4 regions of the Bradyrhizobium australafricanum genome follow, and region 1 is predicted to be linked to each of the others. Evidence: riboswitches for the same ligand, from Rfam matches in the RefSeq annotation. Region 1 holds a riboswitch; each other region holds the start of a gene.
The links. A riboswitch is a leader RNA that binds a small molecule or an ion and turns the genes downstream of it on or off. The one in region 1 is predicted to bind cobalamin.
Positions count from the first base shown of each region.

Region 1 (7,708 bases):
CGACCTCGAGTCCGCAGACGATTTTGCCGGCGAGGTGCTGGCGCAGGATCTGATCACCGGCACGGTCGAGAAGGCGCAGTCGGTGTTCTGCCACGGCACGCTTGTCGGCTTCCATGCGTACCGCCAGATTGCGGCCGGTGTCGGCGGCGGCGAGGCGATCAAGGAGAGCGTGAGCCGGCCGGCGATCCGCGCCGGCCTCGAGACCATCGGCGCGCATCTTGGTTGGCACGGTGCGCTCTCGGTCGACGTCATCATGCCGCTCGACAGCGCGACGCCGCTGCTGATCGACTGCAACCCGCGGCTGGTTGAGCCGATGAACGCCTTTCAGTCGGGCGTCGATCTGGTCGATTTGCTGCTGCGCGTCTCGCGCGGCGAGACGCCGGCGCCGCTCGCCGAGGGGCGCGCCGGGGTGCGGACGCATCTGGCGATGCAGGCGCTGCTCGGCAGTGCGTCGCGCGATGGTACGCGGCGTGACCTGATCCGGGAATGTGGCCGCATCGCCGCGGGCGAAGGGCACTATCGGGGAAGCAGCGAAGAGCTGACGCCGGTGCGGCTCGACTGGCTCAGCGCCGTGCCGCTTGCGATGACGACAGTGCTGCTGCTGGCATCACCGCAGATCGCCTCATCGCTAGCGCGCGGCGGCTTTGGCGCGCATCTGCTCGATCGCGGCAGCATCAAGGCGATCGAGAATGGCGATTTCCGCTAGTATCCCTCCAGCGCGAATTCACCGCACGATCTTGTCTGCGCGCTTCAAGAGCTCCGGTGAAATCTCGACGCCCACGGCCTGGGCCGCGTGGAGATTGAATATCAGCTCTCGCTTGGTGACGACGCCGACTGGCAGGTCGCCCGGCTTCGCGCCCTTGAAAATCTTATCGGCGAATGTCGCAAACTCGCGCCATGTATCGGCGACGTTGGCCCCATAAGTAATCACCCCGCCCGCGTCCGCCTGGCCACCGGGAAACATTGCCGGCAGGCGGTTCTTGATGGCCAGTTCACCGACTCGTTTTCGATTGCTCCAGGGCACCGGCACTTCAAGGACCAGCAGCGCCTCCGCGCGCTCCTTTGCCATCCCGGCAATCGCGGCCTCCAGATCGTCCGCACCCTTGACCTTCACGATTTGCGGCTCCAGCCCCAGCGCCTTGGCTGCGGCCTCGTTGGCGCGGTCAATCGGGGCGAGCCCGCGTTCATCCGCGCCGGGGATCGTTTGATCACTGAGAATCGCAACGCGCGTGATCCCGGGGAATGCCTCCTTCAGAAGCTTGAACTGGTCGCTGGCCTGCTGCTGATCAAGGTTGGTGAGGCCCGTGACATTGCCTCCTGGCTTGTCCATCGAGGCGACAAGCTTCAACGCGACCGGATCGGTGACGATCGCAAAGATCACCGGGATCGTCGACGTGGCCTTCTGCGACGCCACCGACGCCGGGCCGCCGAGTGCAAGGATGACATCCACATTCGCACCGACCAACTCCGAGGCGAGGCCCGGAAGGCGCTCGAGCTTCGATTCGGCAAATCGCGGTTCGATGACGATGTCGCGTCCTTCGAGATAGCCGCGGTCGGCGAAGTCGCTCAGAAGATTTTTCTTGATGGAATCGAAGAGCGGCGACGGGCCGCCGTTGACGAGGATTCCTACTTTTCTGGGAGCTTATTGCGCATCGGACGGGTCGCACATCGACGCGATCATGCAGAAGACCGTGAGCACTGCCTTCGCAAATCTCATGGCACCGCCCCCCAGCAAGGACCCCAGCGTCCATGCGAGCCTAGCATTCAGGGGGTGGGCAACCAATCCGGAAGGGTGGTCCGGCCGACGACCTCGCTGCGACCTAATGTCTGCTTGGCGACGACGAGCCGGGCTCGGTAGCTCGCAAGCTACGAGGCCGCCGCGCGCGACTGCGCGCAGGATCTGTCGATCGATATTCGCCGGGCCTCACAACGGCTCGTCATCATTGCCGTAGCGGTCGAGCTTCGGCGTAGCGATGTCGCCATCCTCGTAATAGTCATCGTCCTGCAGCGCTGCGGGCGGCGGAGGCTTCTTCGACTTATCGTCGGCCTTGTCTTTGGTCTTCGCGCCGTCCTTGCTCGTCTTTCCGGCCTTGGCCATGCGTTTCCCCTGCACGGGTCAAATCAGCTGCCGGAATTCTACTCCAGTTTGCGGACGCTTGTAACGTGATGAGAGGGTACGGCGGGGGCATACCTCGCCCCACCGGATAGCTCTAAAACGTCGCGCCGGCCTTTACCATGTAGGTGCGGCCGGGCAGCGGGTAGGCCGAGAAGCGGCCCTCGGTGAACGTGCTCGCGATGGCGTAGTCGTAATAGAGCGCGTTGAACAGGTTGTTCACGCTCAGCGACCAGAAGAAGCGGTCAACTTGCCCGCTCAGCTTGATATCGGCGGTGGCGTTGCCGGGAATCCGGCTCTGGGTGTTGGCCTGGTCGTTGTCCATGATGCGCGAGCTCCAGGCCCGCACCGTGGCGTCGAACACCAGATAGTTCTGCCAGATATTCCAGGTGACGCCGAGATTGCCGGTGTAGCGCGACACCAGCGGCACGTCGTTGCCGGCCCAGATGCCTTCGCGGAACACCGCGCGGGTGATCGCCATGCCGCCGCGCAGGGTGACGCTGTCGCTGACCTTGAGCGCCGCGCTGGTCTCCGAGCCGTAGCGGCGGGTGGGGTCGAGGTTGGTGTTGAAGAACAGCACCGGGTTGAAATGGATCTCGTTCTCGAGATCCATCAGATAGACGCTGGACTGGACCTGGAAGCGGTTGGTCCTGACGCGAAAGCCGCCCTCGACATCCTGCGAGGTCTGGGTCTTGAGCTGGAAATTCTGCGGGATCGGGGCGAACGTCAGCGGGTCGAATGACGGACCCGACGCGACACGTTCGTCGACATCAGGCGTGCGGAATGCGCGTGCCGCGCGGCCGAACACCGAGAAAGTGTCGGTCAGGCGATGCTCGATGCCGACATGCAGCGCGTATTGCGTCTCGTTGCTGTCGAGCGGTGCCGCCTGGGTGTCGAATGCGAATGGCGCATTCGGGTCGTGGCGATCGCGCGCCGAGATGCTGGTGTTCTGGACGCGCGCGCCGTAGGAGAAGTCGGTCGTTGGCAACAGGCCCAGCGTATGTTGCCAATAGCCGGCCACGCTCTGCTGCTCGATATTGTAGATGTGGAACGGGTCGACGCCCTGATAGGCGCCGCGCGCCTCGCGGAATGTCGAATCGTAATAGTCGATGCCGGTCAGGATCGTCGATGGCATGCCCAGCATCACATTCTTGACGCTGAGCCGCGGCGTCAGCGACCAGGTCTGCAGCGCGGCATCATTGTAGGTCGAGGCGAAGCTGATGGTCGGCACCGTGCCGAAGAAGCCGCTCTGCGTCTCGCGCTGCCGCCAGCCGCCGTCGACGATGAGGTCGACGCCGTTCATCAGCGTCCTGGTGAAGCCGGCGGTGACGCTGGCGGTCTGCTGGTTGGCATAGTCGAAGGGCGTCGCGGCGCCGCGGCGATCGGTGAGCAGCTCATTCACGCCGATCGACGGATCGACCAGCCGTCCGCCGGGCAAACCGAGCTTCTGGTCGCTGCCGGTGACGGTCAGGAAGGCGATGAGATCCGGCGTCGTGTAGTTGATGTTGCCGGCAGCGTTGCGCTGGTCGAGCGCATTGTTGACGCGGTAGCCGTCCGACTTGATGCCGTTGCCGTAGAACGAGGTGGACCACGGGCCGGAATTCAGTGCCGCGGAGACCGCGGCCATGCGGGTGTTGAACGCGCCAACTCCGGCCTCGGCCCGCATCGTCGTCGGCGGGCCGCCGACGCCGGTCTTGGTGATGATGTTGACGACGCCGCCCACCGCGTTGTCGCCGTAGAGCACCGCGCCGCTGTTGCCGCGCGTGATCTCGATGCGCTCGATCGAATCGAGCGGAATCGTGGTGAGGTCGAAGCCGGCCTTGTCGACGTCGTTGAGGCGGCGGCCGTTGAGCAGGAAGAGGGTATTGTCGGTCGCGAACGCGCCGAAGCCGCGCAGGTCGACCGACGTCTTGGCGCCGTTCGGTCCGCCATAGGGCGTTTGCAGCTGCACGCCCGGCACCTGCGCGAGGATCTCGGGCAACGACTGCACCGGCGAATGCGCGATGTCGTCGGCGGTGATCACGGCCGAGGAGGTGCCGACAATGCCGGCGAACTGACGGCCGCCGGTGCCGCCCGTTCCGGTGGCCACACCGGTCCCTGTCGTGCCCGATCCGGCTCCGCTGCCTGTATTGTTGCCTTGCGAGGTGCCCGGCGCCGGGCGTCGCGGCGCCGGCGCTTCGTCAGCGGCCGGCCTGGCGCGCGTGACGTTCTGGTCGCCCGGCTTGGTGACTTCGATCGCCGGCAGCTGATCGGGAGCGGGTGCCTGCTGCGCCAGCGCTGCGGAGACAAGGAATGCCGGCGCGATCATCGTCGCCGGCGCGATCATCGTCGACGCGAGCAGAAGCGCGCGGCGCCGCCGATGGAAAGGGAAGGAGAACATAAGCAAGGCCTCGGCAACGTCAGTGGCACGTCACCGCGAACCAGTCTCACCATCGTGCTCACAGCATCAGGTGAAGCTCATGCCTGTACTCCCCGACCGGCAGCATCGCGTGTGACCACGGCTGACGGCAGGTCTCCTGGCTCGCGGGTCGTTACCCTTCGTCGCCTTCCCAGGACCGAGATTCCCAGTGGCCTGTGACGAAGGATTCACCGCATACAGTTGCGGGGGCAGCCGCGGCGTTGGGGAAGTTTCCCCGTACCGCATTCCCTTTTCATCTCATGAAAGAACCGTCATGTTCATCTAGGGTTCGGCCGGGTAGCAAAGTCAATCCGGCGGAAGTCGGGCAATGGCCGTGCGGCCACGGTTTTTGTCGAGTGTCGCTTGTCTGCCACGACGATCGCTGTAAGAGCATGGATCCGATGAGCGTGCAGGATTTTGCCTTGGCGGCCGAGGTCGCGGCGCGGCGCCGGTGGGGCGCCACCGCGGCGCTGCTCGCGCTCGTGGTCCTGCTGTGCGTGCTCTCGCTCGGCATCGGGCCGGTGCGGCTGTCGCCGCTCGCGGTGATCGAGGCGCTGTTCGGCGGCGGCAGCGATGTGGCGCAGGTGATCGTGCGCGAGATCCGCCTGCCGCGCACCATCCTGGCATTTGCGATCGGCGGCATTCTCGGGCTGTCCGGTGCGGCGCTGCAAGGGCTGCTGCGCAATCCGCTGGCCTCGCCGTCGCTGTTCGGCGCGCCGCAATCGGCGGCGTTCGGCGCGGTGCTGGTGATCGCGCTGGGCCTCGCCGATGTGCGCTCCTACGCGCTGCCGGCGGTGGCGATCATCGCCGCGTTCGGCTCGGTGTTCGCGCTGCTTGCGATCGCCGGCCGCAATGCCGGGCTGTTGATCCTGATCCTCGCGGGGCTCGCGATCTCGAGCTTTGCGGGGGCGGCGACCGCGCTGGTGATGAACCTCTCCAGCAATCCGTTCGTGGTGCTGGAGATCGCGTTCTGGCTGCTCGGCTCGCTGGAGGACCGCAGCTTCCAGCACGTGGCGCTGGCGCTGCCCTTCATCGTCGCGGGCGCCGCCATCCTGCTCAGCCAGGCGAGCGCCTTCCGCGCGCTGACGCTTGGCGAGGAGGCGGCGCAGAGCCTCGGCGTCGACGTCGGGCGGTTGCGGCTCTTCGTGATCACGGGCGTGGCGCTTGGCGTCGGCGGCGCGGTCGCAGTCACCGGCACGATCGGTTTCATCGGCCTCGTCGCGCCGCATCTGATGCGTCCCGTGATCGGTCACGATCCGGCGCGGCTCTTGGTGCCGAGCGCGCTCACCGGCTCGGCGCTGCTGCTCGCCGCCGACATCGCGGTGCGCATCATTCCTTCAACCTCGGACATCAAGGTCGGCGTGCTGACCTCGATCATCGGCGTGCCGTTCTTCCTCTATCTGATCATGCGCGAGCGCCGCGCGCTCGGCGGAGGCGTGGCATGACGCTGCTCTCCGCCGCGGCGCTCAATGCCTCGCTCGGCAGCCGCAAGGTGCTGCACGATGTCTCGCTGTCGCTGCCGTCGGGTCATCTGGTCGCGCTGGTCGGCCCGAACGGCGCCGGCAAGACCACGCTGCTGCGTGCACTGGCCGGGCTGATTCCGTCGGGCGGCGAGATCCGGATCGGCGGCGATCCGCTGGCGTCGCTGCCGCTGCGCGAGCGCGCGAAGCGTTTCGCCTATTTGCCGCAGGGGCACATGGTGCACTGGCCGCTGCCGGCGCGCGACATCGTCGCGCTCGGCCGCTATCCGCACGGCGCGACCGATCCGGCGCGGCTGTCGCAGACGGATATGGAGGCGGTGCTGCGCGCCATGCAGGCGGTTGACGTCACTGAATTCAGCGATCGCCGCGTCACCGAACTCTCCGGCGGCGAGCGCAGCCGCGTCGCACTGGCCCGGGTGCTCGCGGTGGAGGCGCCGGTGATTCTCGCCGACGAGCCGACCGCCTCGCTCGATCCGCGCCACCAGATCGACGTGATGCAGAAGCTGCGCAATGCCGCCGACAGCGGCGTGCTGGTGATCGTGGTGACGCATGACCTGGGACTTGCCGCGCGCTTCGCCGATCACGTGCTGGTGCTGTCGGAAGGGCGGCTGGCCGCGCAGGGCGCGCCCGTCGAGGCATTGTCGGAGAGCGTCCTCGCCAGCGTGTTCCGGGTCAGCGCCTATCGCGCCGAATTTCAGCGCGAGGTCGTCATCGTGCCATGGGCGGACGTGTGATGTGGCCACGGCCTCACCACGAGCTCAGTTCACCTCTCCCGCTTGCGGGGGAGGTCGCTGCGCTCGAAGAGCGCAGCGGGTGGGGGCTCTCTCCACGATATGGCTCGCGGCGAAACCCCCACCCCAACCCTCCCCCGCAAGCGGGAGAGGGGGCTCAGCGTCAGCGTGGCAGCCATCTCGCTTCGCTTCATCTTGGAGCGGTGGTCGCCATAGTGCTGTGGCTTATTTCCGCCGGTGCCGCGTTCGCCGCCGGACCGCGCATCGTCTCGATGAATGTCTGCAGCGACCAGCTCGTGCTGTCGCTGGCCGACCCGGACCAGATCATCGGCCTCAGCCGCTTCTCGCGCGATGCCTGGCAATCCTGGGCCGCGGAGAAGGCGCGAAACTTTCCGCGCTTGTCCGGCGAGGCCGAGGACGTGTTGCTGCTCAAGCCCGACCTCGTCGTGGTCAGCCTGTTCGACAAGCGCGCGACCCGTGATCTGTTGAAGGCCCACGGGCTGCACCTCGTCGAATTCACGGTGCCGCGCACGCTGGACGAGGTGAAGGACCAGATCCGCGCGATGGGCGATGTGGTGCAGCACCCCGATCGCGCGGAGGCCGAGATCGCGCGCCTCGATGCGGCCACCGCCCGGGCGCGGGCGGCGGCGAGCGCGCATCATTACCGCGTGTTGCCGCTGGAGCGGCGCGGCTTTGTGTCGGGCGACGGCAGCCTCGTCAGCTCGCTGCTGGCCGTAACCGGGCTTTCCAACGCCGCCGGCGAACTTGGCGTCGGCGCAGGCGGGTTTGCTTCGCTGGAGGCGATCGTAAAACTGCGGCCGGATTTCATCCTGGTGTCGGAAGCCGGCGACCGCGCCGAGGATGACGGCCGCGCCTTCCTGCTGCATCCGGCGCTGGAGCGCTTCTATCCGCAAAGCAAGCGCATCGTGCTGCCGGAGCGGCTCACGGTGTGCGGCGGCGTGATGCTGGCGGATGCGCTGGATCA
Region 1 is NZ_JAGKJL010000005.1:1,763-9,470, reverse strand. It holds gene J6525_RS06480 (ATP-grasp domain-containing protein) at 1-706, shown strand, start outside; gene J6525_RS06475 (ABC transporter substrate-binding protein) at 725-1,585, opposite strand; gene J6525_RS06470 (hypothetical protein) at 1,925-2,098, opposite strand; gene J6525_RS06465 (TonB-dependent receptor) at 2,211-4,493, opposite strand; cobalamin riboswitch at 4,603-4,800, opposite strand; gene J6525_RS06460 (FecCD family ABC transporter permease) at 4,913-5,956, shown strand; gene J6525_RS06455 (ABC transporter ATP-binding protein) at 5,953-6,726, shown strand; gene J6525_RS06450 (ABC transporter substrate-binding protein) at 6,996-7,708, shown strand, end outside.

Region 2 (7,708 bases), on a different contig from region 1:
CCGGCGCCGATCTGGTCGGCCTTCTCGGCAAACACGGCGAGATGTCCCGGCGCCTCCTCGAGGCCCGATAATTTCAACGCGGCATATTTTGTGGCGCGCTCGCCCGAATAGGACCGCAGCGCATCGGCGTTGCAGGCCTTGAAGTCGTCGATGACAGCGCGGCGGCGTGCCTCGTCGTCGACAATGACGAACCGCCAGGGCTGGCTCAGGCCGACCGAAGGCGACAGGCAGGCGATCTCGATCAGCCGCTCGATCGTGCCATCCGGCAGCGGATCGGTTCGGAACCGCCGCACGTCGCGCCGCCACACGAACAGTTCGTGCAGTTGCCGGCGAAACGCATCGTCGAATGAGACCATTGCGGGGCCTTTGGCAGGATCGATCTCGGACTTCATTTAAGCTTCATCGGCAGGCCCGCAACGACGAACTCGACCTCGTCTGCGATGCCGGCGATAGTCTGGTTCATGATTCCTGCGGCGTCGCGGAAAGTCCGCGCCAATGCATTGTCCGGCACGATGCCGAGACCGACTTCGTTGGTGACCAGCACGACCGGGCCGTGCTGGCGCGACAGCGCATCCGCCAGCCGCGTCACTTCCTGCGACCAATCGCGCCCGGCATGCAGCAGATTGGATAGCCAAAGCGTCAGGCAATCGACCAGCCTCGCGCCAGCGCCATCGGTCCCGGACAGCGCTTCAACGAGATCGAGCGGCACCTCGCGCTCGATCCAGTCGCTGCCGCGCCGCGCGCGATGTTTGGCGATCCGCTCATCCATTTCCGCGTCGAGCGCCTCGGCGGTCGCGATATAGACCGGCTGTCCCGGAAAGCTGCGCGCACGAAATTCGGCGCGCCGGCTTTTGCCGGACCGGGCTCCCCCCGTGATCAGAATGACGGCCATATCATCTCCTGTGCGACCGGTACGCACGTCGTTCACAAACGCTCTAACCACCAATCGCGGAGAAAGACAAAGCCGAAATCCGTCCCGGAGGGCTTGCGCTCGGCCGATGTCTTGCGCATCAGGGGGATCGCAGTGAGAAGAGGGTTGCGTGGGTTTTGCGGGAGCGATGGCGGTGGCGATGGCGGTGGATGCCCTGATCGGCTGGCCGGCGTGGCTGTTTGCCCGCATCGGCCATCCCGTGACCTGGCTCGGCCGGCTGATCAATCTTGTCGATAGCGCCTGGAACCGCGCCTCCGACCCGCCGGCGTTTCGTCGCGTGGCTGGCATTGCGGCTGCGATCCTGGTGATCGCGCTGGTGATTGCGCTCGGCTGGGCCGTTCAGTCCGTGCTCACGTCCGGATGGGTGCGCGTCGTCCTTGTCGGCGTCCTGGCATGGCCGCTGGTGGCCGTGCGCTCGCTGCATGACCATGTCGCCGCGGTGGCAAGTCCCTTGGCATCCGGCGACATCACGGCCGCACGTTCGGCGGTCGCGCAGATTGTCGGGCGTGATCCGGCAACGCTCGACGACGCCGGCATCGCGCGCGCCACCATCGAGAGCCTCGCCGAGAATGCATCCGACGGCATTGTGGCGCCGATGTTCTGGGGTGCGCTGTTCGGCCTGCCGGGGATCCTTGGCTACAAGGCGATCAACACGCTGGACTCCATGATCGGTCATCGCACCGAGCGGCACGAAGCCTTTGGCTGGGCGGCCGCCCGGATCGACGATCTCGCCAATCTCATTCCGGCGCGGTTGACGGGTGTTCTGTTCGTGCTGCTCGCGCCGAACCGTTCGCATGCGTGGTCATGCATGTTGCGCGATGCGCGCCGGCATCGCTCGCCGAATGCCGGCTGGCCGGAAGCTGCGATGGCCGGCGCGCTTGGCGTGCGGCTCAGCGGTCCCCGCATCTATCACGGTCACATCGCAGATGAGCCCTGGCTGAACGAGGGGGCGCGCGATCCGGCTGCCGCTGACGTCTTCACCGGGTTGAAACTCTATCGCTACGCCATGGTGCTGTTGGCTGCGGCGTTCGTCGCCCTGGCGCTGGCGTGAAGGAGCGGCGCATGCGTGAGCACGGCGGGAATCTTGATGTCGCCCGGCAGCGCTTCGGCGGCGCCGCGGACGACTGGATCGACCTATCGACCGGGATCAATCGGGTGCCGTATCCCTTGGTCGATGTCGAGCCGCGGCTATGGAGCGCCTTGCCGTCGCGATCCGATCTTGAATCGCTGCACGACGCCGCGCGGCAGGCCTATGCCACCAAGGCGCCGATCGTGGCGATGGGCGGTGCGCAGGCCGCCATTCAGTTGCTGCCGCATCTGGCGTCTCGCGGCCGAGCGCGGATTCTGGCGCCGACCTACAATGAGTATGCCGCGGTGTTGTCGGCCACCGGCTGGGACGTCGCCGAGGTGTCCGATCTCGCCGCGCTCGCAGGAGCGGACATTGCCGTCGTCGTCAACCCGAACAATCCCGACGGACGGCGCCATGATCGGCGCGAGTTGCTGGCACTGCTGCCGCGCGTTGGCCGGCTCGTCATCGACGAGAGTTTTGCGGACGCTGTTCCTGACCTGTCCCTTGCACCGGAAGCAGGACGCGCGGGGCTGCTGATCCTGCGCTCCTTCGGCAAGTTTTACGGACTTGCCGGCTTGCGCCTCGGCTTCACGATCGGCAGCGAGGCGGACATCGCCACGCTTGCCGCGATGGCGGGCCCTTGGCCAGTTTCGGGAGCAGCAATCGCGATCGGGCGGCGCGCGTTGCTCGATCACGACTGGGCAACGGCGACGGCTGCGCGGCTCGCGGACGACTGCGTCAGGCTCGATGCAGTAGCGCGATCGCAGGGCTGGACGCTGGTCGGCGGCACGTTGCTGTTCCGGCTCTACGGGACCGGCGATGCGTTGGCTGCGCAGGAGAAACTTGCCCGCGCGCAGATCTGGTCGCGGGTCTTCCAGCAGAAACCGGGATGGCTGCGCCTCGGCTTGCCGGGCAGCGAGGCCGAGTGGTCGCGCCTTTCCGCCGTGTTGTCTTCGGTCTAGCGACGATCTCAGCGTCACCTCGCCCCGCGTGCGGGGAGAGGTCGGAACGCATCGCCAGATGCGTTCCGGGTGAGGGGGAGTCTCCGCGAACGCAGCTATCACCGGATATGCGGAGACGCCCCTCACCCCAACCCTCTCCCCGTGAAGAACGGGGAGAGGGGGTACAGCGCCGTCGCTGTTCGACCAGGAATCATCTCGCATTAACGCGCCAGCGCGAGCAGGCCTTCGACATCGAGATGGGTCTCGATGTGCTCGGCAAGCGCGTCGAGCGCGCTCTCGACCCTGGCGCCGTAGGGCTGATCAGCTGCCGCGATGTCGAGTTGCGCGAGGAAAGCCTTGCGAAATTCGTCCGAGGCGAACAGGCCGTGCAGATAGCTGCCGTGAGCGCGCCCATCTGCGGAGACAGCGCCCTCAGCCGTACCGTCGAGTGATGCAAAAGGCCGCGCGCGATCCGGCCCGTCGGTGCGCCCGATATGGATTTCATAGGCGCTGATCGGCTGGCTGGTCGCGGCATGCACCGCGCTGGCGCGCGTCAGCGTCTTCTGTTCGGTCATGGTGGTTGCGACATCGAGCAGCCCGAGCCCGCGCGTTTCGCCGGCAGGACCTTCGATCCCATCGGGGTCGGCGACGCTGTGTCCAAGCATCTGGTATCCGCCGCACAGGCCGAGGACATGGCCGCCGCGGCGATGATGCGCGAGGAGATCGATGTCCCAGCCCTGCGCGCGCAGGAAGGCGAGATCGCCGCGGGTCGATTTCGAGCCGGGCAGGATGACGAGCTTCGCATCACCCGGGATGGCTTCGCCCGGACGTACCATCACGAGATCGACGCCGGGCTCCAGCTTCAGCGGATCGAGGTCGTCGAAATTGGCGATCCGCGACAGCGCAAGGAACGCGATCTTGCACTGGCCCGGCTTGCGCGCCTCGCCGAGCCCGAGCGCATCTTCGGCCGGAAGTTCGCCGGCGCGGACGAACCAGGGCAGCACGCCAAATCCGCGCCAGGCGGTGCGCTCTTCGATCAAGCGATAGCCGTCATCGAACAATGTCGGATCGCCGCGGAATTTGTTGATGATAAAGCCCTGGATCATCGCGGCATCATCAGGGTCGATCACCGTCTTGATGCCGACGAGCTGCGCGATCACGCCGCCGCGGTCGATGTCGCCGACCAGCACCACGGGCACGTCTGCTTTGCGCGCAAAACCCATATTGGCGATATCGGCTTTGCGTAAGTTGACCTCGGCGGGGCTGCCGGCGCCCTCGACCAGCACCAGATCGGCGCGCTGCTTCAGGCGCGCAAAACTCTCCAGCACCGCGCCCATCAGCGATGGTTTCATGCCGGCATATTCGCGCGCGCGTGCGGTGGCAATCCGTTTGCCGTGCACGATGATCTGGGCGCCAACATCGGTCTCGGGCTTGAGCAGCACCGGGTTCATGTCGGTGTGCGGCTCGACGCCGGCGGCGAGCGCCTGCAACGCCTGCGCGCGTCCGATCTCGCCGCCGTCGACGGTCACCGCGGCGTTGTTCGACATGTTCTGCGGCTTGAACGGCAGCACGCGCAGGCCGCGCCGTCTCGCGGCGCGCGCGAGGCCGGCGACGATGAGCGATTTGCCCACGTCCGAGCCGGCTCCCTGGATCATCAATGCGCGCGCCATGGAGATGTCTGTCAGAATTCGACGCCCGGCTGGGCCTTGATGCCGGAGCGGAACGGATGCTTCACCAGCGTCATCTCGGTGACGAGGTCGGCAATCTCGATCAATTCGTCCTTGGCATTGCGCCCGGTGAGCACGACATGGGTCATCGGCGGCTTCGACGTGGTCAGGAAGTCGACGACATCGGCGATCGCAAGGTAATCGTAGCGTAGCGCGATGTTGATCTCGTCGAGCACGACCATGCGCAGGCTCGGGTCCGCGATCAGCTGCCTGGCCTTTTCCCAGCCGGCTTGCGCTGCCGCGATGTCGCGGGCGCGATCCTGCGTCTCCCAGGTAAAGCCTTCGCCCATGGCGTGAAATTGACAGAGATCGCCGAAATGCCCGGTGAGCAGGCGGCGCTCGCCGGTATCCCAGGCGCCCTTGATGAACTGCACCACGGCGCAGGGAAAGCCGTGCGCCACACAGCGCACGATCATGCCGAACGCGGAGGAGGATTTTCCTTTGCCGGCGCCGGTATGGACGATGATCAGGCCCTTTTCACCGCTCTTGGTCGCCATGATGCGGTCGCGGGCGGCCTTCTTTTTCGCCATCTTGTCCGCGTGGCGCGTATCCAGCGAGAGATCGGTGCCGACGGCGCCGTCTTCAGCGCCCTTTCCATCAGAAGTCATCACATTCCTTCGGCTTGACAAGTGCGAGGCTTGGACGAATGGTGGTCCCGCGTTGGTTCCTGTCCTACGACAGGCGAAGAGGGAATGCGATAGGGCTCCGCTAAATCGGGTCCGAAGCGCAGCCGCCCCCGCGACCGTGACCGGAGAGATGCCCAAGCCACTGATTCCATACGGAGTCGGGAAGGTGGGCATCGAAGGGTAAAACCTGCTCCGCAAGCCGGGAGACCTGCCAACGCAGCATGTTGTGAAACCGGCGGACGGGGTGTTCCGCGACGGGGAACGAACCTGTCCAAAATCGGTTCGTGTGCCTCATCGCTTCCCGCTGTCAATCCAGGAAGGGCGATGAGCGTCACACTTCATGTCTGCATCACTTGCCGCGCCGGCCAGACGCCGGCGGAAGGTGAGCTCGCGCCCGGTGCACGCCTGCATGCCGCGCTTGTCGAGGCCGGCGTGCCCGATGACGTCAATCTGGTTCCCGTCGCATGCCTGTCGGCCTGCAGCCAGGGTTGCTCGGTCGCGCTCAGCGCGCCGGGGCGCTGGTCCTATGTCTACGGCCGCTTGTCCGAAGCCAATGCCGCGGATGTGATCGCCGGTGCCTCCGCCTATGCGGCGGCGCCCGACGGCATCGTGCCGTGGCGCAGCCGTCCGGAAATCTTCCGCAAGCAATCGCTCGCCCGCATTCCACCCATCGCCGTCGTGCCGGAGGCCGCAGAATGACCACGCTCGCCAAAATTCCTGTCACGGTCGTGACCGGCTTTCTCGGCTCCGGCAAGACGACACTGATCCAGCATCTGATCCGCAATGCCAACGGCAAGAAGCTCGCGGTGCTGGTCAACGAATTCGGCAGCGAAGGCGTCGACGGCGACATCCTGAAGTCGTGCGCCGACGCCAATTGTCCGGCCGAGAACATCGTCGAGCTCGCCAATGGCTGCATCTGCTGCACCGTCGCCGACGATTTCATCCCGGCGATGGAGCAGTTGCTGGCGCGGAACGTGAAGCCTGATCACATCGTGATCGAGACCTCGGGGCTCGCCCTGCCGAAGCCGCTGCTGAAAGCGTTCGACTGGCCGGAGATCCGTTCGCGGATCACGGTCGACGGCGTGATCGCGCTCGCCGATGCCGAGGCCGTCGCCGCCGGCCGTTTTGCGCCTGATCCGGCCGCGGTGGATGCGCAGCGTGCGGCGGACGACAATCTCGACCACGAGACGCCGCTGTCGGAAGTGTTCGAGGACCAGATCGCCTGTGCCGATATCGTGCTGCTGACCAAGGCGGATCTCGCCGGGGCGGAAGGGGTCAAGGCGGCGAAAGCGGTGATCGCGGCCGAGATGCCGCGCGAGGTGCCGATGTTGCCTGTCGTCGACGGCACGATCGACGCGCGCGTGATCCTCGGGCTCGAGGCGGCGGCTGAAAACGACCTCGCGGCGCGGCCGTCGCATCACGATGGCGAGGAGGAACACGAGCACGACGATTTCAATTCCGTCGTGATCGATCTTCCGGAAGTTTCGGATGTCGACGCGCTGGTCGCCTCGATCAAGGGGCTGGCGCGCGAGCAGAACGTGCTGCGCGCCAAGGGCTACATCGCGATCGAAGGCAAGCCGATGCGGCTGCTGGTGCAATCGGTCGGCGAACGGGTGCGGCATCAGTTCGACATGCCCTGGGGCGCCCGGGCGCGGCAGTCGAAGCTCGTCGTGATCGGCGAACATGCCGACATCGATGAAGCCGCGATCAGGGCACGGCTTGGTGTCTGATGCACGTCGTCTTCCGCGAGAGCCGCGGCCTTGAGGAGACCGCGACGCCAAGGGACCTCGGCCAGGATCCGGCCGATCTCGTGGTGTTGTCGTTTTCCGACAGCGATCTTGCTGCCTTCGCGGCCGGCTGGCGGCGCGGCCGTGCTGCGCTGCCGTCGCTGCGGCTCGCCAACCTCGCGGAGCTGCGCCATCCGCTGTCGGTCGATACCTATATCGAGCGGACGCTGTCGCACGCGCGCGGCATCCTGGTGCGGCTGATCGGCGGCGAGCCCTATTGGTCATACGGGCTGGCCGCGGTGCATCGGCTGGCGAAGGAGCGCGGCATCGCCCTGGTGGTGCTACCGGCCGATGGCCGCGACGATCTGCGGCTCGATGAATTCTCGACCTTGCCGGTCTCGACGCTGCGCCGTCTGAAGGTGCTGTGCGACAAAGGCGGCCCGGTTGCCGCGCAGGCCGTTATCGCGCAGCTGGCGCTGGCGTCCGGACTCTATGCTGGGCCGGTGGTCGGCGAGATCGATCTTCCCGAGATCGGCGTCTACGATTCCCGGCGCGGTGCCATCGCGGCGTTGCCGGCATCGGACGGCCGGCCGCGCGTGCTGGTGACGTTTTATCGTTCCTACCTCGCGGCAGGCGATACGGCGCCGGTCGATGCATTGATCGATGCATTGCGTGAGAGGGGCTTTG
Region 2 is NZ_JAGKJL010000041.1:66,925-74,632, reverse strand. It holds gene bluB (5,6-dimethylbenzimidazole synthase) at 1-356, opposite strand, end outside; gene cobU (bifunctional adenosylcobinamide kinase/adenosylcobinamide-phosphate guanylyltransferase) at 389-892, opposite strand; gene cbiB (adenosylcobinamide-phosphate synthase CbiB) at 1,041-1,982, shown strand; gene cobD (threonine-phosphate decarboxylase CobD) at 1,994-2,962, shown strand; gene J6525_RS30440 (cobyric acid synthase) at 3,163-4,611, opposite strand; gene cobO (cob(I)yrinic acid a,c-diamide adenosyltransferase) at 4,623-5,276, opposite strand; cobalamin riboswitch at 5,313-5,524, shown strand; gene J6525_RS30430 (DUF1636 family protein) at 5,619-5,993, shown strand; gene cobW (cobalamin biosynthesis protein CobW) at 5,990-7,024, shown strand; gene cobN (cobaltochelatase subunit CobN) at 7,024-7,708, shown strand, end outside.
Region 2: another riboswitch for cobalamin. It lies ahead of J6525_RS30430 (DUF1636 family protein); the one in region 1 lies ahead of J6525_RS06465 (TonB-dependent receptor).

Region 3 (7,708 bases), on a different contig from region 1:
ACGTCTCGCCAAGGATTACTGGGTTTTCACTGGCCAAACGGCCACAGCCGCTCAGATCGATATGCTTGAGCGCAGCGGAGTGAAGCCGAGCAAGGACCACCCCACAAAGGTTTTTACCCTTCTCGGCGTGCCTCACACAGCCGAGTGGAGAGAAGAGGGCTTCATTCGTCTTACACCGTCGCTGGACCAAACCCTTTGGCCTGAAGAGCCGGCTGAAAATAGATCTTCGCACTCCGACTCTGAGGAAGATCCGCGTATCCGCTAGGGACGGGCGTACCTTGGCTGGGCCACGTCCTGGAAGCGGATAGATTAAAAATTGCGGACGGCAGCAGCAGTTGGTACGGGCCCGCAGCCGGCGAATATTGCCATTCTCCTGGTTTAAGGCCAATCGATCAGTACAGAATCGGTCAAGTCAGGATAGCTGCACGGCTCGAGATGAACGATCGCAGCCGTCCTCCTGTCGCTTTAGTCTCTCCGTCCCGCTGTGCCGACGCCACGAAGTCGGCCGCCTTGATCATCAACGCGATCGTCACATGCACAATCGCCCTTGATGATTAGCTCCAGCATGACTACGTCCGGCCGAAAGCTGCCCACACCCCGTCTTCGCCATCCCAGCTGCCGCGGCTCGCCGCCTTGGAGTATTCCGTGGCGCGCTGCTCGAAGAAATTGGCGTGCTCGACACCGTTGAGAATCTCCACGAGCCATGGCAGCGGATGTGCCTTGAGCCGGGTGAACCCGCCCTCCTTAGCCTCGAAGAAGCCGAATACCGGGGCAATCCGCAGCTGGGTCAGTCGCCAGTCGGCGACGTAGCGGACGTAGGCATGGATCTGCTCGGGATTCATACCCTCGATCTCGCCGAGGCCAAAGGCGAGGTCGACGAAGTTCTCCTCCAGCTTCACCATGGTTTTGGCGACGTCGATGATATCGTCACGGACGGAGCGCGTCACCGCGCCAGTTTCGCGGTGCCATTCGTGAAACAGCTTTATGATGCCCTCACAATGCAGGCTTTCGTCGCGCACTGACCAGCTTACGATCTGTCCCATACCGTTCATCTTGTTGTGGCGCGGAAAGTTGAGCAGCATCGCGAAGCTCGCGAACAACGCCATGCCCTCGGTGAAGGCGCCGAACATCGCCAACGTCCGGGCGACATCGGCCACGGTGCCGACGCCGAACTCGTGCATGTAGTCGGCCTTGGCGCGCATCTCGGCATAGCCGCGGAATGCCTCGAACTCGGTTTTGGGCATACCGAGCGTTTTGAGCAGTAGCGCATAGGCATCGATGTGGACCGTCTCCATGTTGGTGAAAGCTGCCATCATCATCTGGACGGTGAGCGGCTGGAAAATCGGGATGTAGCGCTTAAGATAGTTGTCGCCGACCTCGATGTCCGATTGAGTGAAGAAACGGAAGATCTGGGTGAGCAGCGCACGTTCGCTGTCGGTGACGCGGTCCGACGCCCAGTCCTTGAGGTCTGCCCCGAGCGGCACCTCCTCTCCCATCCAATGAGTCTGCTGCTGGCGCTTCCAGAACTCGTAAGCCCAGGCGTAGCGATCGACGTCGTAGCTGCCGGTCGAGTCGAGGAGGCCGACGCGCTGCTTGCCGATCAGCGCACGCGGATCGACGGACGAGAGATCGATCACTGACATGCGAGGCACTCCTCATAGTCGGTGCGCTGCTGCGATGGTTGCGGCGGCGCAGTCTTGTCGCCATCGGCGATGGCGCCGGCGAACGCCGCGCGCGAAATAGATTTTGAACGGCAGTAGTAGAGGCTCTTCACCCCCCGCTTCCATGCCGTCCAGTGCAGCATGTGAAGATCCCATTTATCGACGTCAGCTGGCAGATAGAGGTTGACCGACTGGCTCTGGCAGATGAACGCGGCGCGGTCGGCGGCAAGTTCGACGATCCAGCGCTGGTCGATCTCGAAGGCGGTGCGAAAGACCGCTTTCTCGATTTCCGAGAGGATGTCGAGATGGGCGACCGAACCCTCGTGGGCGATGATCGACTGCCAGATCGCCGAAGTATTGGCGTCCTTGGCGGCCAGCAGTTTGGCGAGATGCCGATTACGCACCGAGATGGCGCCGGACAAGGTCTTATGGGTGTAGATGTTGGCCGGGATCGGTTCTACGCAAGCGCTGGTGCCGCCGCAGATAATGCTTATCGAGGCGGTCGGCGCGATCGCGATCTTATGGCTGAAGCGGGCCATCACGCCTCGTTCCAGGGCATCCGGGCACGGCCCCCGCTCGCGCGCGAGCGTCACGGATGCCGCATCAGCATCGCGACGAATTTTCCAGAACATGTTCAGATTGAACGACTTGGCCACGACGCTTTCCATCGGAATGCTCTTGGCCTGCAGGAACGAGTGGAAGCCCATGACGCCAAGGCCGACGGAACGCTCACGCAAGGCGGCGTAGCGGGCACGCTTCATGACGCCCGGCGCCACCGTGATGAAGTGGGTCAGCACGTTGTCGAGGAAGCGCATGACGTCCTCGATGAAGCCAGGCTCCTCGTTCCACTGGTCCCAGGTCTCGAGGTTGAGCGACGACAGGCAGCACACCGCGGTACGCTCCTCGTCGCGATGATCGATGCCGGTCGGCAGGGTAATTTCGCTGCACAGGTTGGACGTTGAGACCTTGAGGCCGAGCTCGCGCTGGTGCTTGGGGAGCGCGCGGTTCACCGTGTCGATGAACAAGAGATAAGGCTCCCCCGTCTGCAGCCGGTTCTCCAGGATGCGTTGCCACAGCTGGCGGGCGTCGATTTCGCGGATAACGTCCTTGGTCTTCGGACTGCGCAGAGCGAACGCAGTGCCGGCGCCTACGGCACGCATGAACTCATCGGTGACGTTGATGCCGTGATGCAGGTTGAGACTCTTGCGGTTGAAGTCGCCGGACGCCTTGCGGATCTCGAGGAACTCCTCGATCTCGGGATGGTGGATATCGAGATAGACCGCAGCCGAGCCGCGCCGCAACGAGCCCTGGCTGATCGCCAACGTCAGGCCGTCCATGACGTGGATGAACGGGATGATGCCTGAGGTAACGCCGCCCTTCACCTGCTCGCCGATCGAGCGAACATTGCCCCAGTAGGTGCCGATGCCGCCACCGTTAGAGGCAAGCCATACGTTCTCGTTCCAGGTGCCCACGATGCCTTCGAGCGAGTCCGACACCGAGTTAAGGAAGCAGGAAATCGGCAGGCCGCGCGTCGTGCCGCCGTTGGAGAGCACCGGTGTGGCTGGCATGAACCACAGCCGAGACATCCCATCGTAGAGACGTTGGGCATGCGCAACATCATCCGCGAAGGCGCAAGACACCCGCGCGAACATGTCCTGGATCATTTCGCCGGCGAGCAGATAACGGTCGCTCAGCGTCAGCTTGCCGAACGGCGTCAACAGGTCGTCGCGCGTCCGATCGAGCTTGAGATCGGCCGGCTTTGGCGATGGCGCAAGGGGGTACGGCAGCGGGGCCGGCGACGGCGGCGGCACAAGACACAACTCAGGCGCGCTGGGCTCTGCCTGCAATGGCTGCGACCTCACGCGCGCCGGCTCCTCAATGAGATGACCATGCTGATCGAAATCGTAAGACGGCGACATCGGCAACCCCGCGATGTTAGGCGGGGGAACCGCGCGGATGACTTGCGAGGAAACCGGTCAAACGTCTCCGGCTGCAAGCGACCCAACGGGGCACCCCGCCCGAGGACTTTCGTTCAGTCGCGGCAGGTCTCCTGGCTCGCGGGTCGCCGCGGCTGTCGGCCTTCCCGGCGCTGTGCTGCGCCAGTGACCATGATGACAACCGCTCACCGCTTACAGTTGCGGGGGCAGCCCCGGAGTAGCCGTTCGGCGCACCGGGTTCCCTCTTAGCTTCCGACCCACAAAATGTTGGGGCCAGAAGACCGTGACTGACTAGACATAGGCACTACTCGCCGGGATTCGTCAACTGGAGAGGTCCAGATTAAAACGCAAAAACATACCGAAGCCCGGACGACTTTGTCGCCGCTGTCGGCTTCTGCTGCAGGTGATTGGATATGCCGTTGGGCTGCATTACCGGTTTCCGTCAAGCCTGCGCAACGGTCGAGGAAATTCCTGGCTCGCACGTCGCATTGATGGAATCTAAGAAACGGCGCGTCAGTAGAGGAGCAATTCGGCCAGACGCTTGATTTGAATCGCAGCGCTCCTGCTCGCCGCGACAAATGGCATCTGGACGAATTCGTTATCCACTCGCGGGCGAACAACATCGGCTCTGGCGCGCCGTCGACCGGAATGGCCTCGCATCCAGCCCCGAACAGACTCGCGCTGCACAGTGGTCCCACGCCTGTCACGGCTCCAGCGCGACCTGCAAGCCCTCCTTACTTTCAACATGAACGTAACGGGGTCCGATCGGCCGTCCCCTGCCGCTGGCGACAGTGACAATGTCTTCCAGAGGCGTGGCGCGCGCATCCGCCTCGGGGCGAGACAAGATCAGATCGGCGTGAAACAGCCCTTCCGATTCGAGGCCGGTGGCATCCACGCCAAGGGCCGCCAAGCTGGCCAAACAGCTCTCAAATTCTTCAGGATCGCGAAAGCGACGCTGGATAAACGTTGCGCCGGCAAGACGTTCTGTCACAAGACCACGGTTTGCGAACGTCGCGGCGAGCGATTCAAATGGGAACATTCGTAGCACGAAGGAGATGATCCATGGTTGCTTCTCTGCCGCATCGAGAATCTCGCTGAACGTCTTCTCGGTAACGTAGCCGATGCATCCGGTCGACATGATAACATCCACGGAGCGGAGAATGCGCGCGCTGTCCATCGATAGCGCCTCCTTTTCAAGGTCAGCGACAATGCCCTGCTCTAAAAGGCCAACACTCTTCGCATAGCTGACCGCCCGGGCCGACACATCGAGGCCGATAAAGCGTGCCAACCCGACATCAGGCCAGGCTGCATAGAAACTGCGATCGAGACTCACCAATGTCTCAGAGCTGATCGCTCTCATCTCACGCCGGGCGTAGCGGTGACGCAAGCCCGCGAAGGTCAGCGGAAAGCGATGCACCGCTGCATTGATGCCGTACGAACAACCAACATCGAGCACGACGGGCTTGAGGCCGGTGGCCGAAGCTTTCGCTGCCAGTATTTGGCGCACAACCGGCTCAGCCACGTCCGGTATCATATAATCCAGGTCTCCGAGGACCGAGAAATATGCCCTCGGATCATCCGAAGCATAAATATCGTGGAATGCAGCTTTAGACCGATTGATGCGCGAGAAATCTATCCGCAACGCAATGTCTCCTCTCATTTGCAAGCAGCTCGACGGCTGTTGCCTTCGTACCCGCCTGCACTTTGGTTATATAGGGTGTAGGCCCTTACATCCGCCGATGCGGTAGCAGAAGCGGCAAGTGAACAAGCGCATCACCCCCCTCTGCGCGTCGCGGCGCGAGCGATCCTGCTGTTGTGCGAAGAAACCATCAGCCCGCTCAGCCCACCGATAGAAGCTTATTCAGAGATAAGCTGACGGCGCCGGCGCCCTTGGAGATGAGCGAAACCTGAATGACGCGATCGTCAACATCCCACAGGTTCGTCAAGGCCGAATCGAAATGATCCCCACCTTCCGGTTTACCTGCCGGATGCCAGGCGGTCGGCCACCAACGAAGCTGCACCTTGCTTCGAAGCTGCCTGCGCAAGACTATCATGAAACTGGTCCCGCACCGATAAACAGCCGCTGGAGAACCATTCAGCCGGGTTGAGAGAGATCGAGGCAACGGCAGGCAACATGAGAAGAACCGTTTTGTCACGTGATGAGATTGGCACCTTCGTGAGCGCGAATGGGCCAGCACCCTAGAAACGCAAGCTGACCGAAAGCTGACGAGCCTTCGTCACCTGCTGATCATCGAGCGCGAAACCAGTGCCCCATCTTGAGATGCTCCGGAGATCTTGCGAGATCGTTGGACCAAATCAACGAATGCTGCGGATCGGCAGACGGGAGGCCGTTAACTTGACAGACATGGCACCAGGCCAAGTGAACGCAACCATACGAAGCTGACACCGGCATTGAAAATCCGTCCGGCCTTACTGGCAAGGCCATGTCATCAATCGTGTCGAAATCGTCTGAGCGCCGTCAGCTTCTCGAAAGCTTGTCCGTCCTAGCATACGGCGTGAATATCTAGACGGCGGTGTCCCCATGGATGGTCGCGGAACTGAGCGCTGGAGGCACACCGAGCAACAGGATGCAAGTGGTAGGACCTGTTGAACTCTGCCGCTCAACACTCCTTGTTCGTCGCGATCTCGGGCCGCAACTAGGTGCCGTCTTGTGGTGCACCCTTATATCGGAGAACGTATAATGTCAGTCGACCTATCGCCAACCGCCAATTCAACTGTGGCTTTACCCGGAATGCCCGCCCCGCCCTCTTCGGCGCAGGACTTTTCCAGCTTTCAGGCGATGCTGGTCGGCCTCGCGTCCAAGGACACGACCAGCGATCATTCCGCACCGCAGGAGCCGGTACCCACAGACGCAGCCAAGCAACTGACAGAGGAACTCACGCGGGAGACGCGAAGTATCCTTCCACCGGAGATTAGGGCAGCACTGGATGCATATCAGGATGACCCACAGCCGTCCTGTGCTGCGAGCAGCCCAATCATTGCGGAGGCACCCGTACAAAGCTCAAGGATCACCTGGAACGGTGGCACGCTGACTAATGCAGAACTGCAGATTGTCTCTGTTCTGAACCGCCACAAGGACAAATGTCCGCTTGATTGGAAGTCCCTGGGAGATTTGGCCAACGATCCCTCGACACCGCCGGACCTAAAGGCGGCGATCGAAGCGCTGCAGCAGGACCCGGAGCTCTTCTATGCGATCGGTTCGCAAGGCGACGGCCGCTGTGGCGGCAAGATCAAGGTGGGCGATCTCTGCGGCTTTTCCGATCACCACCCCCAAGTCGCCGCGTTCCAAGAGCAGCGGGCGCGGACCTACGAGCAGAACTACATACCATCCGACGGGACCGGAAATGGTGAGCCATCGGTCATGACCCTGACCGATGCCCTGCGCGAGCTCTACCGCTATTCCGATAACCTGCCCAAGAACTTGAGCCTTGCGGATTTCAGACACATCGTGGACGGCAACGCCGACATTGGCAAATGCCCCCCACAGGTCCTCGCGGCGGCTCAATATTTTCTCGACCACCCAGATCAATGGAAGCAGTTGTACGGCGGCTCGATCGATAAGGTCCACAAAGAGGACTTTTTGCAGGTCGCTTCATCATCGATGAGTCTCAGCCGACCCGAGCTGAGCACACTAAACACGATAAACAACAACCAGGACGCTTTCTTTGGAAATGGCGTTCTGACCCGGGAAAAGCTCGCGAGTATGGTGGACGACAAGAACCTTTCTCCCGAGGTACGAAAAGCGGCCTCCCAGCTGCTCTCGGATTCTGTGCTGTTTGGGTTGATGAACAACGCGATTACCGGCTACAAAACCCACCACAAGTTTTTCGACTTCGGCGGCGGCCATACGGTTGATTCCGGAAACATCAGCGGAAATGATTTCAAGCAGTTCTTCAATAACATGTCTGGTGCGAACCGCGCTGCTCCGCAGTTGAAGACGCATGCCGCTCAAACGCCTGCCGAACAGGAGGCTACCGCGGACATGATGAATGGCGTGGCAGACCAGCCCGACATCAAGTCTCCCAAGAAGAACGGTGGCGCCCTCATGCATGCACTTGATGACGTGCTGAAGGTCGGCTCGAAGCTGCT
Region 3 is NZ_JAGKJL010000062.1:28,292-35,999, forward strand. It holds gene J6525_RS36835 (ribonucleotide-diphosphate reductase subunit beta) at 570-1,643, opposite strand; gene J6525_RS36840 (ribonucleoside-diphosphate reductase subunit alpha) at 1,634-3,523, opposite strand; cobalamin riboswitch at 3,685-3,899, opposite strand; gene J6525_RS36845 (class I SAM-dependent methyltransferase) at 4,302-5,234, opposite strand; gene J6525_RS36850 (nodulation protein NolB) at 5,437-5,652, opposite strand; gene J6525_RS36855 (HrpF/NolX family T3SS translocon protein) at 6,300-7,708, shown strand, end outside.
Region 3: another riboswitch for cobalamin. It lies ahead of J6525_RS36840 (ribonucleoside-diphosphate reductase subunit alpha); the one in region 1 lies ahead of J6525_RS06465 (TonB-dependent receptor).

Region 4 (7,708 bases), on a different contig from region 1:
CTGTCCGGCTTCGTGCTGCTCGCGATCCCGATCATCGTGATTCCGCTGGTGGCGTTCGGCCGCTGGGTGCGGCGGCTGTCGCGCACCGCCCAGGATACGCTGGCCGATGCCAGCGCCTATGCCTCCGAACTGGTCAACGCGATCCGCACCGTGCAGGCCTATACCGGCGAACGGCTCGCCAGGACGCGCTTTGCCGGCGAGGTCGAGCAGGCCTATCAAGCCGCGCGCAGCTCGACCAAGGCGCGCGCGGTGCTGACGCTGATCGTCATCTTCATCGTGTTCGCCAGCGTCGTCGTGATCCTCTGGGTCGGCTCGCACGATGTGCTGGTCGGGACCATCAGTCCGGGCCGGCTCGGCCAGTTCATTCTCTACACGGCGTTCGCCGCGAGCGGCCTCGGCCAGCTCAGCGAGGTCTGGGGCGAGGTGTCGGCCGCATCGGGCGCCGCCGAGCGGCTGTTCGAGATCTTGCGCGTCAGGCCGCAGATCGCGGCGCCCGCTTCGCCGCGCGCGCTGCCGCAGCCGGCACGCGGCGATGTCGGCTTCGACGATGTCAGCTTCGCCTATCCGACCCGGCCCAACGCGCTTGCGGTCGATGAAGTGTCGCTCTCGGTCCGGTCAGGTGAGAAGGTCGCGATCGTCGGCCCGTCCGGCGCCGGCAAGAGTACGCTGTTCCATCTGCTGCTGCGCTTCTACGATCCGAAATCGGGCAGCATCTCGCTCGACGGCGTGCCGATCCGACAGGCCGATCCGGCCGAGGTGCGCGCGCGCATCGCGCTGGTGCCGCAGGATTCCGTGGTGTTCGCCGCCAGCGCCCGCGAGAACATCCGGTTCGGCCGGCCCGATGCGACCGACGCCGAGGTCGAGCGTGCCGCCGATCTCGCCCATGCCACCGAATTCCTGCGCCGCCTGCCCGAAGGCTTCGACGCCCAGCTTGGCGAGCGTGGCGTGACGCTGTCAGGCGGCCAGCGCCAGCGCATTGCGATCGCGCGCGCGATCCTGCGCGATGCGCCGCTGCTGCTGCTCGACGAGGCGACCTCGGCGCTGGACGCCGAGAGCGAGACGCTGGTGCAGACAGCGCTGGAGGAACTGATGCGCCACCGCACCACGCTGGTGATCGCGCATCGGCTGGCGACCGTCTTGTCGTGCGACCGCATCCTGGTGATGGACCAGGGCAGGATCGTCGAGCAGGGCACCCACGCCGAACTGGTCGCCGCGGGCGGCCTCTATGCCCGGCTGGCCCGGCTGCAATTCGAGGGGATCTGAAAGAATTGGGGCTCGGCGCGCTCCGCCTATGCGATTCCTATGCAATCGGGCGCGCGCTCCCCTCGAAAACCTATTCCCGCGCAAGGATAGTCGCGCCGCGCCCGACCTCCCTCGACAGCCGAAGGAAGTCAGGCGCGCGGGGTGTTCGACTGATGCGCGAGAATGCGACCGAACCGGAGAGCAAGCTGCTCCGTGCCTGGCAGCTTGCCGTGCTGCGCTTCGCAGTGACGCTCGACGACGACGATCGGATGCACGCGCTCGGTGTGGCCGGCGAGGTCGACCGGCTGGGCGGCGCGGCCGATGACGCCTTCCACTTCTTCCGCAGGACGACCGCGGAGCTGTGCGCGGCGATCTCCGGTCAGGGCGCGGATCAGGATGCCGTCATCCGGCGGTTCCTGGCGCAGATCGACAATGTCAGGCTCAAGCGTGCGGTCGAAGCGGCGATCGCCAGGGACCGCACGCCGCCGAAACTCGTGGCGAGCCGCGTGAAGCCCGGCGCCGATCTCTGGCGCGGGCTGCCGTCGCGGCGTGCAACCGGAACGTAGGAAGGGCGTCACTCTGCAATCGCCATCACGGCGCGGCGGATATTCCGTCACAGCATGTCGCCACAACCCTGGCCGGCTTGCTGCGATCAGTGCGATGCGCTTCTCTGTGCTCGACAGGAGACCGGTCGGTTTCGGAATGCGGGGAGTGGCGAGATGGGTGGCTTGGTGATCAGCGGCGGCCGGGTGGTGGATCCGGCCAGCGGGATGGACGCGATCGGCGATGTCGCCGTCGTCGACGGCAAGATCGCCGCGGTCGGCACCGGCCTCGGCGGTTCCGAACGGCAGATCGACGCGACCGGGCTCGTGGTGGCGCCGGGCTTCATCGACCTGCACGCGCATGGCCAGACCATTCCGGCCGACCGCATGCAGGCGTTCGACGGGGTGACGACCTCGCTCGACCTCGAGGCCGGCGTGTTGCCGGTCGCATCCTGGTACAAGCGCCAGGCCGAGAAGGGCAGGGTGCTGAACTACGGCGCCGCCGCCAACTGGGCCTTCGCGCGCATCGGCGCGATGACCGGTTCGAATTCGGAAAGCTCGCTGGAATCGTTTGGTGCCGCGATGCGCGATCGCCGCTGGATCGAAAACGTGGCGACCGAAGGCGAGGTCGGCGGCATCCTGGAGCGCCTCGCGATCGGCCTGAACGAGGGCGGTATCGGCATCGGCATTCTCAACGCCTATGCGCCGGGTGCCGGCGTGCAGGAATTGACCGCGGTGTGCCAGCTCGCGGCGGATCATGCGGTGCCGACCTTTACCCACGTCGCCTACATGTCGCGGATCGATCCCGAGAGCGCGGCCGAGGCCTATATCCGCCTGATCGGCTACGCGGGCGCCACCGGCGCGCATATGCACATCTGCCACTTCAACTCGTCGAGCAAGACCGATATCGAACGCTGTGTTGGGCTGATCGCGAAAGCGCAGGCGCAGGGCCTGCCGATCACGGTGGAGGCCTATCCCTACGGCACCGGCTCGACCGTGCTGGCGGCGACCTTCTTCAGCGATCCGAAATTCGAGGAGCGCAACGGCCTCGGTTATGATTCGGTGCAGCGCGTGACCGACGGTCACCGTTTCGGCAGCCGCGAGGAGCTGCTTGCGGCACAGGCCGAAGAGCCCTCGACCTTGGTACTGTGGCATGTGCTCGACATCGAGAACAACGCGCATCATCGCGATCTGCTCGACATGGCGGTGCTGTATCCGGGCGGCGCAATCGCCTCCGACGCGATGCCGTGGACGCTGTCGGACGGCCGTCCCTACAGCGGCGACGCGTGGCCGCTGCCGGACGATGCCACCTCGCATCCGCGCTCGGCGGGCTGCTTCACCCGCTTCATCCGCGAATGGGTGCGCGAGCGCAAGAAGGTGTCGCTGCTCGAGGGCATCCGCAAATGCGCGCTGATCCCGGCCGAGATCCTGTCGGCGAGCACGCCAGCGATGCGGGCCAAGGGCCGGCTGCAGGTCGGCGCCGACGCCGATGTTGTAGTGTTCGACTACGAGACGCTGAGCGATCGCGCGACCTTCTCGGCGATGAATCGTCCGGCGGAGGGCGTGCGGCATCTCGTGGTCAGCGGCCAGCCGCTGATCAGCGATGGTGTGCTCGATGTCGCGGCGCGTCCCGGCCGGCCGGTGCGCCGGCCTATCACGGGGGGCTGAGGTGCCGGTCCCGATCCTGCTGGTCGCGGGCTTCCTCGGGGCGGGCAAGACCACGGTCGTGAACCATCTGCTGGCGCATGCGCAAGGGCGGCGCATCGCCGCCGTGGTCAACGATTTCGGTGCGATCAATATCGACGCCGAGCTGATCGCCGGCGCCAGCGACGGCGTGGTCAGCCTGAGCAATGGCTGCATCTGCTGCACGCTGGAGGGCGACCTGCTGCGCACGCTCGCCACGTTGCTGCGGCGTGATCCGCGTCCCGAATTCATCGTGATCGAGACCAGCGGGATCGCCGATCCCGCCGACATCGTGCGCAACCTGATGGATCCCGTGATCTGGAAGGAGGCGCCGCTGGAGACCGTGCTGTGCGTGGTCGACGCGACGCAGCCTGCGGCGAAGCTGAACGATGCGCTGCTGCGCTCGCAGCTCCGGGCGGCGGACGTGGTGGCGCTGAGCAAGGTCGATCTGACTGACGCCGCCACCTGCGCCGCGATCCGCGACGCCGTGCGCGCGGCGCGTCCGGCGGCCGTGGTGGTTGATGCCTTGCATGGCGAGGTGCCGGCCGCGCTGCTGTTCCCAGCGGACCTCGATCATGTGCCGGCGCCGCGCGAGACCGCGCCGCGACGGCCGGCGTCCGATCGCTTCGAGACGCTGAGCTGGACCTCGGAGCGGCCCGTCTTGCTGCCGCGCTTGCAGCAGGCGATCGGCAGACTGGCCTCGAAGCTGGCGCGGGCGAAGGGATTGTTCGAGACGGTGGAGCAGCCCGGGCGGCTGACCGTGTTTCAACTCGCCGGCGGCCGCGCGACCCTGGCTGCGGGCGGCGTGCCGTCGCCCGGCGTGCCGCGCACGCGCATCGTGTTCATCGCCGAGATGGGTGCGCTGTCGCGCGCGGAGATTGATGAGGTGATGCAGGGATGCGTCGAGGCTCAGTGACGCGAACCTACGTTTCCCGTCATCCTGAGGTGCGAGCCTTGCGGCGCAATTGCGCCGCTGGGCGAGCCTCGAAGGATGCACGGCCCGGCTGGTGGCCGTCGATCCTTCGAAACGCCGCTGCGCGGCTCCTCAGGATGACGGGATTAGAGGGAGCTCCACGTCATCCGCAGATGCCTGTGTCATCGCCGCAGCATTACCCGCAAAGCATGTGTGCGACAATCGCATCGAATTGACAGCCCTGCCGGCACCACCTATCGTTTTTGCCGACGGTTCCCTTCGGGGATCAAAAGGGAATGCGGTGCGAGGGTAACCCCAATGCCGCAGCTGTCCCCGCAACTGTAAACGGCGAGCCTTTCGTCAATTTGCCACTGGGCCATCAGGCCCGGGAAGGCGTCGACAGGCGATGACCCGTGAGCCAGGAGACCTGCCGTCAGTCGTGGTCACACGCGAGCACATCGGGCGGGGGCGTCCTGGTGGGATCGGAGCACTGCCTTTTGGGCAATGCGCCAGTCCGCGTTCGCGGTGACGTGCCACGTTACCGCGAGTCCTTTTCATGTCTCCGTCCTCTCCCGTTGCGCGCAAATGGCGCCTCGGTCTTCTCTGCTCCCTGTCATCATTGCTGTTGCCGGCCGAAGCCTCGGCACAAACACCGCCACCAACCAGGCTCGATCCGATCGAGGTCGCGCCTTCCGCTGCGGCAAAGCCGAAGCCCGCGGCGCGCAGCCGTGACATGGCCGCTGCGGCGCGGCCACGGCCGAGGCCCGCGACGGCCGGCAACACGCCGCGCGCCGCGGCGTCAGGCGTATCGGGGGCGGCATCGCCGACACTCAATGCCGCCACGCAGGGCGGCACCGGTAGTCGTCTCAATCTGACGCCGCTGCAGACGCCGGCCAGCGTCGAGATCATCACGGCGCAGACCATCGCCGAACGCGGCCAGCATAATGTGCTCGATGCCGTCACCCAGGACGCGGCCGGGTTCGTCGCAACGCCGGCGCCCGGCAATGGCGGCCTGTCGTTCAGCAGCCGCGGCTTTGCCGGCAGCAACTCGGTGATGACGCTGTACGACGGCACGCGCTTCTATATCGGCTCCGGCACGCTGACGTTCCCCTACGACACCTGGTCGACGCAGCGCATCGAAGTGCTGCGCGGGCCGGCCTCGGTGCTGTACGGCGAGGGCGCGATCGGCGGCGTCATCAACGTGATTCCGAAGAAGCCGCAGAGCACGCCCTATAACGAGGCCGAGGTCTCGCTCGACAGCAACATGACGCGGCGGCTCTCGGTGGACAGCACCGGTCCGATCAATCCCAATGTGTCGTACCGCGTCAACGCCACCGGCAACATGTCGGACGGCTGGGTCGATCGCGACAAGACCTCGAACGCGGTGGTCTCCGCTGCCGTGCGGGTGCAGGCGTCGGACAATCTCGCCTTCACGCTGTCGGAGGACTACGGCGACCGCAGCCCGTCGCGCTATTTCGGCACGCCGCTGATCAACGGCTCGATCCAGGACGCGCTGCGCTTCAAGAACTACAATGCAGCAGACAGCGCGATCCGATATCAGGACAGCTGGACCCGGTTCAAGACCGAGTGGGACGTCGCCGACGGCATCAAGGTCAACAACACGCTGTATTACCTGACCAGCGGGCGGCACTGGCGCGACATCGAGAACTACACCTGGAATCCGAAGACCCGGCTGATCGATCGCACGAGCTACATCGAGATCTTCCACGACCAGAAGCAGCTCGGCAACCGGATGGATGCGACCTTCAGCGGTCACGTGTTCGGCCTTGCGAACCAGGTCGTCGCTGGCTTCGACGTCAACCGGATCGACTTCACCCACACCAACAACTCGCCCTATGGCGGCGCGTCGTCGGTCAATCCTTACGTGTTCGATCCGGGATCGTTCTTCGCGACGACGACGGCGACCACGCCGGGCTTCAATGCGATCGTCAATCAATACGCGCTGTTCGCCGAGGATCGTCTCTTGCTGACCGATCAGTTGTCGCTGGTGACCGGTGTCAGGTATGACCGTCCCGAGGTGGATCGCACCGACTACAAGACGCCCGCAAACAGTTTCGAGACGGCGCTATCGGGCACCAGCTGGCGCGCGGGGCTCGTTTACGAGCCGATCAAGAACCTCGCGTTCTATGGCCAGTACGCGGTCGGCGTCGATCCGGTCAGCAATCTGATCTCACTGTCGACCACGCAGAAAACGTTCCAGCTTGCGACCGGCAAGCAGACCGAGATCGGGGTCAAGCAATCGTTCTGGGGCGGCCGCGGCGAGTGGACGCTGGCTGCCTACGAGATCGTCAAGACCGGGCTCACGATTCCCGATCCCGGCAATCCCACCGGCGGCCTGGCATTGCAGATCGGCCAGCAATCATCCCGCGGGGTCGAAGGATCGATCGGGCTCGCACTGAGCGACGGCTGGCGCGTCGACGCCAATCTTGCACTGCTGCGCGCCAGATACGACAACAACAGCCAGGTGGCCGGCGGCAAGATCGTCAGCTTCAACGGCAATGTCCCGGTCAACGTGCCGCAGCAGGTCTCGAACGTCTGGCTGACCTGGGACTTCGCGCCCAACTGGTCGGCCTATGGCGGCGTGCAGATCGTCGGTGCGATGTACTCCGATCTTGCCAACACCCAGCTGCGGCCAGGCTACAACGTGGTCAATGGCGGCGTCAGGTGGAAGCCGGATGACCGCACCACGGTCGCGTTCCGCCTCTACAATCTGTTCGACAAGGCCTACGCGGTGACCTCGAACGGCACCGGGCAGTGGCTGCTCGGCATGCCGCGTACCGCCGAATTGTCCGTCAGCGTGAAGTTCTGACCATGCGCAACGCTCTGATCCGGCGCGGGCGGCGGTGGCTCTATATCGTCCACCGCTGGATCGGCATTGCGACGTGTCTCCTGTTCGCGATGTGGTTCATCTCCGGCCTCGTCATGATGTACGTGGCCTTTCCGCGCCTTACCGACAGCGAGCGCCTCGCCGCGCTTCCTGTCATTCCCTGGAGCAAGGTGCGGGTCACGCCTGATCGCGCGATGGCGATCGCGGGTGTCGAGCGTTATCCGCGTGACCTGCGGCTTTCGATGATGGACGACACGCCCGTCTATCGGGTGACCGGCTGGAAGGGAGGGACGATCACCATTTCGGCGACCGACGGCAGCGTGATCGACCGGATCACGCCGGCCCAGGCGCTGGCCATTGCCGCTCATCATCCGCATGCCTTGCAGCCTCGCTTGATCGAAACGATCACGCGCGACCAATGGTCAGTCACGTCGCGCTTCGATCCGTTGCGGCCGCTCTATCTGATCGGTCTCGGCGACG
Region 4 is NZ_JAGKJL010000028.1:63,115-70,822, reverse strand. It holds gene J6525_RS24220 (ABC transporter ATP-binding protein/permease) at 1-1,263, shown strand, start outside; gene J6525_RS24215 (hypothetical protein) at 1,416-1,808, shown strand; gene J6525_RS24210 (amidohydrolase family protein) at 1,962-3,452, shown strand; gene J6525_RS24205 (CobW family GTP-binding protein) at 3,454-4,383, shown strand; cobalamin riboswitch at 4,634-4,829, shown strand; gene J6525_RS24200 (TonB-dependent receptor) at 4,937-7,210, shown strand; gene J6525_RS24195 (cytochrome b family protein) at 7,213-7,708, shown strand, end outside.
Region 4: another riboswitch for cobalamin. It lies ahead of J6525_RS24200 (TonB-dependent receptor); the one in region 1 lies ahead of J6525_RS06465 (TonB-dependent receptor).